Regions from separate parts of the Micromonospora sp. NPDC049836 genome, predicted to be linked through region 2. Evidence: riboswitches for the same ligand, from Rfam matches in the RefSeq annotation. Region 2 holds a riboswitch; the other holds the start of a gene.
The links. Region 2 has a riboswitch for glycine ahead of gcvT (glycine cleavage system aminomethyltransferase GcvT). Riboswitches for the same ligand answer to the same signal wherever they lie in the genome.
Positions count from the first base shown of each region.

Region 1 (5,130 bases), on a different contig from region 2:
GTCCACCTCGGCGGCCTTCTTCGCCCGCAGGTACGCCGCCCACACCTCGTCGCGGCCGGCCGTCGGTGGGGCGTCCACGCCCATCGAGGAGACCAGCAGGTAGCGGCGGACCCCGGCGCGCTGCGCGGCGTCGGCCAGCAGCACCGCGGCGGCCCGGTCGACGGTGTCCTTGCGGGCGGCGCCGCTGCCCGGCCCGGCGCCGGCGGCGAACACCACCGCGTCGGCGTCGGCCAGGTGCCCGGCGACGGTGTCGACGTCGGTGTGCTCCAGGTCGCAGAGGACCGGTTCGGCGCCGGCGGCGCGCAGCGCGGCCGCGTGCTCGGGGTTACGGATCAGCCCGACGGCGGTGTCGCCGCGCCCGGCGAGTTCCCGTTCCAGCAGCTTGGCGATCTTGCCGTGGCCTCCGGCGATGACGACGCGCATGCCCCCAACCTAGCCGCGCCGCCTGCCGGCCGCCGGTCGAGCGCCCCGCCCTCGCCCCGCCCGCGCCGCCTGCCGCCCGCCGGTCGAGCGCGCCGTCGCGGCTGGACGCGAACGACCGCCCGGGCGGGGCAGCGGCGTGACCGCGGTCACCGGCGGCGGGCGGCCGGGCCCACCCGCTCGTCGCCGAGGCGACCGGCGAGGCAGCATGGACCGGTGACCGAGACGTTCGACGCGCTGACCCGGCTGGTGGCCGCCGGGGACGTCGTGGTGCTCAGCGGCGCCGGCCTGTCCACCGAGTCCGGCATTCCCGACTACCGGGGGCCCAGCGGCGCGGCCCGCCGGCACACCCCGATGACCTACCAGGCGTTCACCCGTGACCCGCAGGCCCGGCGGCGGTACTGGGCGCGCAGCCACCTGGGCTGGCGGATGATCGCCCGGGCGGCGCCCAACGCGGGACACCACGCGGTGGCCCGGTTGCAGGCCGCCGGCCTGCTCGCCGGGGTCATCACCCAGAACGTCGACGGCCTGCACACCGCCGCCGGCGCCACCGGTGTGGTCGAGCTGCACGGCCGCCTCGACGAGGTGACCTGCCTGGACTGCGGCAACCTGACCTCCCGCGACGAGCTGGACCGGCGGCTGCGCGAGGCCAACCCGGGCTTCGACGCGCACGTCGCCCACGTCAACCCCGACGGCGACGTCGACCTGCCCGACGAGGCGGTCGCCGGGTTCCGCACCGTGGACTGCGGCATCTGCGGCACCGGCATGCTCAAACCCGACGTGGTGTTCTTCGGCGAGACGGTGCCCGCGCCCCGGGTCGCCGAGTGTTTCACCCGCGTCGAACGGGCCCGCGCGCTGCTGGTGCTCGGCTCGTCCCTGACGGTCATGTCGGGCCGCCGGTTCGTCATCCGCGCGGCGAAGCACGGCATCCCGGTGGCCATCGTCAACCAGGGACCCACCCGCGGCGACGGGTACGCCGCCGTCGCCCTCGACGCGCCGCTGGGCGCCACCCTGACCGCCCTGGCCGACCGGGTCGCCGGCCCGACGCCGCGGCCCGGGCCGGCCGGCGCCGGCCTCGCGCCCACCGCCGGGCAGCCCGCAGCGGTGTAGGGGCCCGCCCCGAGGAGCGCACGGGGCGACCCGCCGCGAGGCGCGCGCACGGGGCGGCCCGCCGGTTCGGCGCGGTGCCGGCCGCGGCGCGCCCGGCGGCCGCGGCGGGCGTGGCGGAGCACCCGGGGCGAGCCGCCGGTTCGGCGGTGGCCCGGTGTGGGCGGGCGCGGGCGGGGTAGGACATGAGCCGGAAACATGGTCGCTGGTAGCGTTGACCATGCCGGTACCACCCACGCGGGAGAGACCGCCCGGGAACCACCCGGACGGCGCCGAAGGGGCAGATTCTCCCCGGAACCTCTCAGGCAAAAGGACCGCGTTGGGCAGGCACTGTGGAGCGCGTCAGCGCGACTCAGGGGGAGGCCGACCCGTCGACCTCGCCCCCACAAGGAGCGCAGCGCATGACCGCAGAGCAGTTCGCCGACCGGCACATCGGTCCCGACCCGGGCGACGAGCGCCGGATGCTGGAGACCGTCGGCTACAGCTCCATCGACGAGCTGATGGACGCCGCCATTCCCGAGGTGATCCGCTGGCACGGCACCCTGGACCTGCCGGCCCCGGCCGGTGAGCGGGAGGCCCTCGCGGAGCTGCGCGCCCTCGCCGCCCGCAACACGGTGGCCGTTTCCATGATCGGGCTGGGCTACCACGGCACCCACACCCCGGCGGTGATCCGCCGCAACGTGCTGGAGAACCCGGCCTGGTACACCGCGTACACGCCGTACCAGCCGGAGATCAGCCAGGGCCGGCTGGAGGCGCTGCTGAACTTCCAGACCATGGTCACCGACCTGACCGGGCTGGCCACCGCGAACGCCTCGATGCTCGACGAGGCCACCGCCGCGGCCGAGGCGATGACCCTGGCGCGCCGCGCGTCGAAGAGCAGGAGCCCGGTGTACGTGGTCGACGCGGACACCCTCCCGCAGACCCTCACGGTGATCACCGGCCGGGCCGAGCCGCTCGGCATCGAGGTGCGGGTGGTCGACGTCGACCGGGACGAGCTGCCGGGCGAGTTCTTCGGCCTGCACCTGCAGTACCCGGGGGCGTCCGGGGCGGTCCGTGACCACGCCGGTCTGGTCGAGGCCGCGCACGGCGCCGGCGCGCTGGTCACCGTCGCGGCGGACCTGCTGGCGTTGACGCTGCTGCGCCCGCCGGGGGAGATCGGCGTGGACATCGCCGCCGGCACCACCCAGCGGTTCGGGGTGCCGATGGGCTTCGGCGGGCCGCACGCCGGCTACCTGGCGGTGCGCTCGGGTCTGGAGCGGATGCTGCCCGGCCGGCTGGTCGGGGTGTCCAGGGACGCCGACGGCAACCCGGCGTACCGGCTGGCGTTGCAGACCCGTGAGCAGCACATCCGGCGGGAGAAGGCGACCAGCAACATCTGCACCGCGCAGGTGCTGCTGGCGGTGATGGCCGGCATGTACGCCGTCTACCACGGCCCGGACGGGCTGCGGGAGATCGCCCGGCGTACCCATGAGGCGGCGGCGCGGCTCGCGGCCGGGCTGCGCGCCGGCGGCGTGCAGGTCGCGGACGTCGCGTTCTTCGACACCGTCACGGCGAGCGTGCCGGGGCGGGCGGCTGAGGTGGTCGCCGCGGCCGCCGCCCGCAACGTGAACCTGCGGCTGGTCGACGCCGACCGGGTGGGCGTCTCCTGCGACGAGACCACCACCGCGGCGCACCTGGCGGCGGTGTGGGCGGCCTTCGGCGTGGACGCGTTCGACGGCGAGGTCGACGGGGCGCTGCCGGCCGGGCTGGCCCGCACCTCGGACTTCCTCACCCACCCGGTGTTCGGCACCCACCACTCCGAGACGGCGATGCTGCGCTACCTGCGCCGGCTGGCCGACTTCGACTACGCCTTGGACCGCGGCATGATCCCGCTCGGGTCGTGCACGATGAAGCTGAACGCCACCACCGAGATGGAGGCGATCACCTGGCCGGAGTTCGCCCACCTGCACCCGTTCGCCCCGGCGGAGCACACCGCCGGGTACCGGGAGCTGATCGCCCAGCTGGAGGGCTGGCTGGCGGAGGTGACCGGCTACGACGCGGTCAGCGTGCAGCCCAACGCGGGCTCGCAGGGCGAGCTGGCCGGGCTGCTGGCCATCCGCGCCTACCACCGCTCCCGGGGGCAGGGGCACCGGGACGTGTGCCTGATCCCGTCGTCGGCGCACGGCACCAACGCCGCCTCCGCGGTGATGGCCGGCATGCGGGTGGTGGTGGTCGGCTGTGACGCCGACGGCAACGTCGACCTGGTCGACCTCGACGCGAAGATCGACAAGCACCGGGACGCGCTCGCCGCGATCATGGTGACGTACCCGTCGACGCACGGCGTGTACGAGACGGGCATCGCGCAGCTGTGCGCGAAGGTGCACGACGCCGGCGGTCAGGTCTACGTCGACGGGGCGAACCTCAACGCGCTGGTCGGGTTCGCCAAGCCGGGCCGGTTCGGTGCGGACGTGTCGCACCTGAACCTGCACAAGACGTTCTGCATCCCGCACGGTGGCGGCGGCCCGGGGGTGGGGCCGGTGGCGGTGCGCGCGCACCTGGCGCCGTTCCTGCCCGGTGACCCGGTCGGGCAGCGCCCCGAGGGCCGGCCGGCCATCTCGGCGGCCCGCTACGGGTCGGCGGGCATCCTGCCGATCCCGTGGGCGTACCTGCGGATGATGGGCGCCGAGGGGCTGACCCGGGCGACCGGGGTGGCGGTGCTGGCGGCCAACTACGTGGCGGCGCGGCTGCGTAACCACTTCCCGGTGCTGTACGCCGGCAACAAGGGCCTGGTGGCGCACGAGTGCATCCTGGACCTGCGGCCGCTGACCCGGGCGACCGGGGTGAGCGTCGACGACGTGGCCAAGCGGCTGATCGACTACGGCTTCCACGCGCCGACGATGTCGTTCCCGGTGGCGGGGACGTTGATGGTGGAGCCGACCGAGAGCGAGGACCTGGCCGAGCTGGACCGGTTCTGCGACGCGATGATCGCCATCCGGGCCGAGATCGACAACGTCGGGTCGGGGCAGTGGCCGGCCGGGGACAACCCCCTGGCCAACGCCCCGCACACCGCGGCGATGGTGTCCGGCGACGAGTGGCCGCACCCGTACCCGCGGTCGGTGGGGGCCTATCCGGCCGGCGTCGACCGGGCCGGGAAGTACTGGCCGCCGGTGCGGCGCGTCGACGGGGCCTACGGGGACCGGAACCTGGTCTGTTCGTGCCCGGCGCCGGAGGCGTTCGAGGACTGATCGGGGTCAGCCGGGGCGGTCGCTGTGGCCGCCCCGGCCGGGGCGTCGACCTGCGCAGGAGGCCCGGCGGCGGCGGGCTGGCCTGGGTCGACGGGGCACGCTGCGGTGACGCAGCGTGATGAGGTCAGGCGACGAGGGCGTGTCGGGCGGGGCCGCGGTGCGGGGCGATGCTGCTGCCGTCGGGGAGCAGCTCACCGGTGTCCTCGAAGACGATCACCCCATTACAGAGCAGGCTCCAGCCCTGCTCACGAAAGCAGGCGATGACCCGGGCGGCTTCCCGGTCGGTCGCCTCGGCGGAGGGGCAGGTGGGTTGGTGCTGACACATCGGGTTCTCCGGACTGTGGGGGCACTGTGTCATGGTTCACATGACCAGTGACGC
Region 1 covers NZ_JBITLH010000004.1:338,037-343,166, reverse strand. The annotation lists partial or broken gene ACIBPB_RS13285 (NAD(P)H-binding protein) at 1-423, opposite strand, end outside; gene ACIBPB_RS13280 (NAD-dependent protein deacetylase) at 637-1,530, shown strand; glycine riboswitch at 1,756-1,854, shown strand; gene gcvP (aminomethyl-transferring glycine dehydrogenase) at 1,929-4,751, shown strand; gene ACIBPB_RS13270 (DUF5999 family protein) at 4,876-5,076, opposite strand.
Region 1: linked by a shared signal. The riboswitch ahead of gcvP (aminomethyl-transferring glycine dehydrogenase) and the one ahead of gcvT (glycine cleavage system aminomethyltransferase GcvT) in region 2 are both predicted to bind glycine.

Region 2 (5,130 bases):
CAGCCTGTTCAGCCTCTCCGGCAGCGATGCCTACAACGCCTTCCGCGAGGCGCAGATGGCAAGCGTCGCGTACGCCGTGCGGGACGGCTCGCCCGGCTACCCGGGTAACCCCTCCACCGGCATGCCCCAGCTCGTTCTCTACCTGCGGGCCGGCTACTACGTGCAGTGGTACGACACGAGCGTCGGAACGTACGGGCCGGCACTGCAGACCGCGATCCGCTCAGCGCTCGACGCCTTCTTCGCGAACGCACGCGCCTGGGACGTGACCGACGCCAACGGTGAAACCCTGGCGGAGGCGGTGACGCTCATCGACAGCGCACAGGAGAACGCCCGATACCTGTTCGTGGTGAACCGGCTCCTGACCGGCTTCAACTCGTCGTACACCTCGTCCTGGTACATGCTCAACGCGGTCAACAACGTCTACACGGTGCTGTTCCGAGGCCACCAGGTGCCCGCGTTCGTCTCCGCCGTGCAGGGCGACCGCACCGTGCTCGACAACCTGTACAACTTCGCCAACACCCACGCCGGTCTCCTCGGCACCGACAACGGCTACCTCACGTCGAACGCGGGCCGGGAACTCGGACGATTCCTGCAGCACGCCCCGCTCAAGCCCATCGCGCGGCCGATGGCGTCGGCGCTTCTCTCGCGAAGCAACATGACCGGCCCGACCGCGCCGCTCTGGGTCGGCGTCGCCGAGATGACCCAGGCATACGACGTCGCCAACTGCTCCTACTACACCACCTGCAACCTCTCCGCCCAGCTGACCAGCTCTGTCCTGACGATCAACTACACATGCAGCCCATCGATCAAGATCGTCGCGCAGGACATGACCTCGGCTGAACTGAGCCAGTCCTGCACCAGCCTGAAGGGCCAGGACGCCTACTTCCACAGCCTGGTCGGGGACAGCGGGCCGGTGGCAGGCGATGTCAACACCGACATCGAGGTTGTCGTCTTCAACTCGAGCACCGACTACCAGACCTACGCGGGCGCCATCTACGGCATCGATACGAACAACGGTGGTATGTACCTGGAGGGCAACCCGTCGGACCCCAGCAACCAGGCAAGGTTCATCGCCTACGAAGCCGAGTGGGTCCGGCCGGCCTTCCAGATCTGGAACCTCAACCACGAGTACACCCACTACCTCGATGGCCGGTTCAACATGTACGGCGACTTCAGCGCCAACATCACCACACCTACCATCTGGTGGATCGAAGGCTTCGCCGAGTACGTCTCCTACTCCTACCGGAACGTCACCTACACCAGCGCCCAGAACCAGGCGGGCAACCACACCTATGCGCTGCGCACGCTGTTCGACACCACCTACAACAACGACCAGACGCGCATCTACAACTGGGGCTACCTGGCCGTGCGGTACATGATGCAGTCCCATCGGCCGGACATGACGACAGTGCTCGGATACTACCGATCGGGGGCATTCAACGCCGCCCGCACGTACCTCACCAGCACCATCGGCTCGCGCTACGACGCCGACTTCGACGCCTGGCTGACGCGCTGCGCGGCAGGGGATTGCGGCGGGGGCACCACGCCGCCCCCGACCAACCAGCCGCCGTCCGCCTCGTTCACCGTGGCGACCAGTGGGCTCACCGCCACCTTCACCGACCGGTCCACGGACGCCGACGGCAGCATCGCCTCACGGCAGTGGGCCTTCGGGGACGGGAGCACCTCGTCGACCGTCAACCCCAGCAAGACCTACGCTGCGGCCGGCACCTACACCGTCTCGCTGACGGTCACCGACAACCAGGGAGCGACCGCGAGATCGTCCCAGACCATCTCGGTCACGACGGGCGGCGGCACCACCATGCCGGAATGCGGCGGCACTGACACGCGTACCCTCGACCGCAACTGCCAGCGCAGCGGACGCTCCGCGACCGCGGGCAACTACGACTACCTGTACATCTACCTGCCCGCCGGCGTCAGCACCCTCACCATTGCCGCGGCCGGCGGCACAGGCAACTGCGATCTCTACTACAGTCCGTCGAGCTGGGCCACCACCAGCAACGCCACCCGCTCCTCCGCCGGGGCCGGCAACACCGAGTCGCTGGCCATCCCCAGCCCGGCCGCCGGGTACCACTACATCAGCCTCTACGGGAAGACCGCCTGCTCTGGCGCCACGGTGAGCACGCGCTACTGAACCCCATGTGATGGGTATGAGCGCGCCGCCCGGCGGGAGTCGCCGGGCGGCGCGCCCGCCTGGCCTGTGGCCACCGCGCCGCCTGCGGTCGCGTGCATAATCTCGGTCATGGGCATCGATGTGCGCCACCTGCGGGCGATCAGTGCCATCGCCGAGGCCGGAAGCGTGACCGGCGCCGCCGCCCGCCTGGGTCTGTCGCAGCCCGCGCTGACGGCCCAGGTGCATCGGATCGAGAAGACGGTCGGTGGGCCGCTGTTCGTCCGAAGCCGTACCGGTATGCAACCGACCGAACTCGGCAAGCAGGTGCTCCAGCGCGCCCGCGTCGTGCTGGCCGAGGTCGACGCGCTCGTCGAGGACTTCGGCGACCGGCACCCCAATCCGGGCCTGCTCCGACTCGGCACCGTCCACATCGCCTGCGCGGGCAGTATCGTACGTCATGTCGCGGAAGCGTTCCCGGATCCGGAGATCGCGCTGCAGATCGAGCCGTCCTCGCGCCTGTTGGTGGAGGCACTCACCCGGGGCCAGTTGGATGCCGCGTTGCTGGGCATCCTTGAGGGCTTCGAGATGCCGATCGGTCCCACGCTCACCAGCCGGCCACTGATCCCCCGTTACCCGATCTTCGTCGCCATGTCCGCCTCCCACCCGCAGTCCCACCACGAGCAGGTGCGGCTGGCCGACCTGAGAAACGAATCGTGGGTGTGCCCGCCGGGGCCGGACGACGGCTCACTTGCCTCGCTGCGACGGGCCTGCCGCGCTGCAGGTTTCGAGCCGAAGATCCGGTACGAAGCGCCGAGTGGCGCCGCGCACCCACTGGTGGCCGCCGGAGACGGTGTCCGGCTGGTCGACCCGACCTGGGCCCCGGCCGCCGGGACTCGGGTGCTGCCGCTGCGCGGGGAGCCGCAGTTGCTGGCCAGGCTGATGGTCGTCTGGCGGCGCGATGCGCTGACCTCTGCACAGAGCAGCACCCTGTTCCAGGCCATCACCCGGGCCTACCTGGATCACGTCAACGACAACGCTGCCTTCGCCCGATGGTGGCGGGCCAATCCCCACGCCCATCCCGCAGCGTCGTAGCGATCCGACGGCGATATATAGGCATCAGCTATGGGCAGGATGATGTTGACGCGGTATGGGCCGTCATCTAACCTGCGAATGGCCCACAACTACATAGACACCATTCGAACCTGCACGGGAGAGACTCCGTTCATTCGGAGCGCCGAAGGAGCAAACTCCCAAGAAACTCTCAGGCCCCATTACCGTGCAGGCGAGGTGACTCTGGAAAGCAGACGACCGTCGTCTCACCCACGGTGCAAGCCGCTGACGCAGCGGTGAAGCTCTCAGGTCAATGACAGAGCGGGAGGCAACCGACCGTTCGACGCCGCGTGCGTCGGGACGAGGAGCGCCCCCGTGCACCAGGATCCTGCGGCTCTGCTCCGCTCACCTCTGCATGCATCGCACATAGGACACGGAGCTCGATTCACCGACTTCAGCGGCTGGCGGATGCCCCTTCGCTACGGAAGTGAGCTCGCTGAGCACCGCGCCGTACGCGAACAGGCCGGCCTCTTCGATCTCAGCCACATGGGTCAGCTCGAGGTGTCGGGGCCGGAGGCCCCGGCAGCACTGGACTACGCTCTGGTCGGGCACCTGTCCGCCGTACCGATCGGCGGCGCGCGCTACACCATGCTCTGCGACGCCGCCGGCGGGGTGCTGGACGACCTCGTTGCCTATCGCCTCGCATCGCACCGGTACCTGCTGGTCGTCAACGCCATCAACACACGCGTCGTACATGAGGCCATCAGGACCCGTTGTGCGGACTACGCGGCCTGGGCCGCCGACCGCACGAACGAGCGGGCGATCATCGCGGTGCAGGGGCCGCGCGCCGCCCCCATCGTGGAAGCCCTGACCGGTACGGGACTCACCCGGCTCCGCTACTACACCGTAGCGCTACTGAACATCGACGGTCGGCCAGCCGTCGTGGCTCGTACCGGCTACACCGGCGAAGACGGCTTCGAACTGCTCGTACACGCCGAAGACGCGGTCCGCACGTGGGAAGCAGCGCTTGTGGCCGGTCGGCGTCACGGCTTGACGCCCACGGGGCTGGCGTGCCGCGACACCCTCCGCATCGAGGCTGGGATGCCGTTGTACGGCGCAGAGATCGGCCGTGACGTCACCCCGTTCGATGCCGGGCTGGGGCGGGTGGTGTCCTTCGTCAAACCAGGCGACTTCGTCGGACGAGCCGCGCTGGCCGAGGCCCACAAGAGCGGCGTCACCCGTCGGCTCGTCGGCCTCGTCGCGTCCGGGCAGAGAATTCCCCGAGCGGGCCAGCAGGTGGTGACGCTGACCGACGACGGCCATGGTGCTGATCCGGTCGGCCTCATCACAAGCGGCGCCCCGTCACCCACATTCAAACGACCGATCGCGATGGCCGGCATCCGTGCCGGCACCGGCGACAGCATCCGGCTGGCCGTGCAGATCCGGGGGACCACCGAGCCCGTCGAGATCGTCCCTCTTCCGTTCTACCGTCGTCCGCGGTGATCGCGGCCATTCCTTGCGAGGGTTCAGCGTCATGAACGTACCGGAACACCTGAAGTACAGCCTCAACCACGAGTGGGTCAACGACTCGGTTCAGCCGGCCGAAGTAGGCATCACCGCTTTCGCCGCCGAAGCGCTCGGTGATGTCATCTATGTGCAACTGCCCGAGCCGGGGAGCCACCTGACTGCCGGTGACGTGTGTGGAGAGGTCGAGTCCACGAAGTCGGTCGCGGAGCTGTACCTCCCGGTCAGCGGAGAGGTCGTCGCCGTCAACGAGGCGGTCATCGCCGATCCGGGCCTGATCGGCGTCGATCCGTACGGCAAAGGCTGGCTTCTGCGGGTCCGGTTGGCGCAGGTGCCTTCCCTGATGTCGCCGGACGAGTACCGCGCCTTCTCCAACGAGTCGCGGTAGGCCCCGATGGCAGCCTTCGACGATGATCTGGCCGACC
Region 2 covers NZ_JBITLH010000002.1:905,073-910,202, reverse strand. The annotation lists gene ACIBPB_RS07925 (collagenase) at 1-2,152, shown strand, start outside; gene ACIBPB_RS07920 (LysR substrate-binding domain-containing protein) at 2,261-3,223, shown strand; glycine riboswitch at 3,329-3,418, shown strand; gene gcvT (glycine cleavage system aminomethyltransferase GcvT) at 3,557-4,684, shown strand; gene gcvH (glycine cleavage system protein GcvH) at 4,716-5,093, shown strand; gene glyA (serine hydroxymethyltransferase) at 5,100-5,130, shown strand, end outside.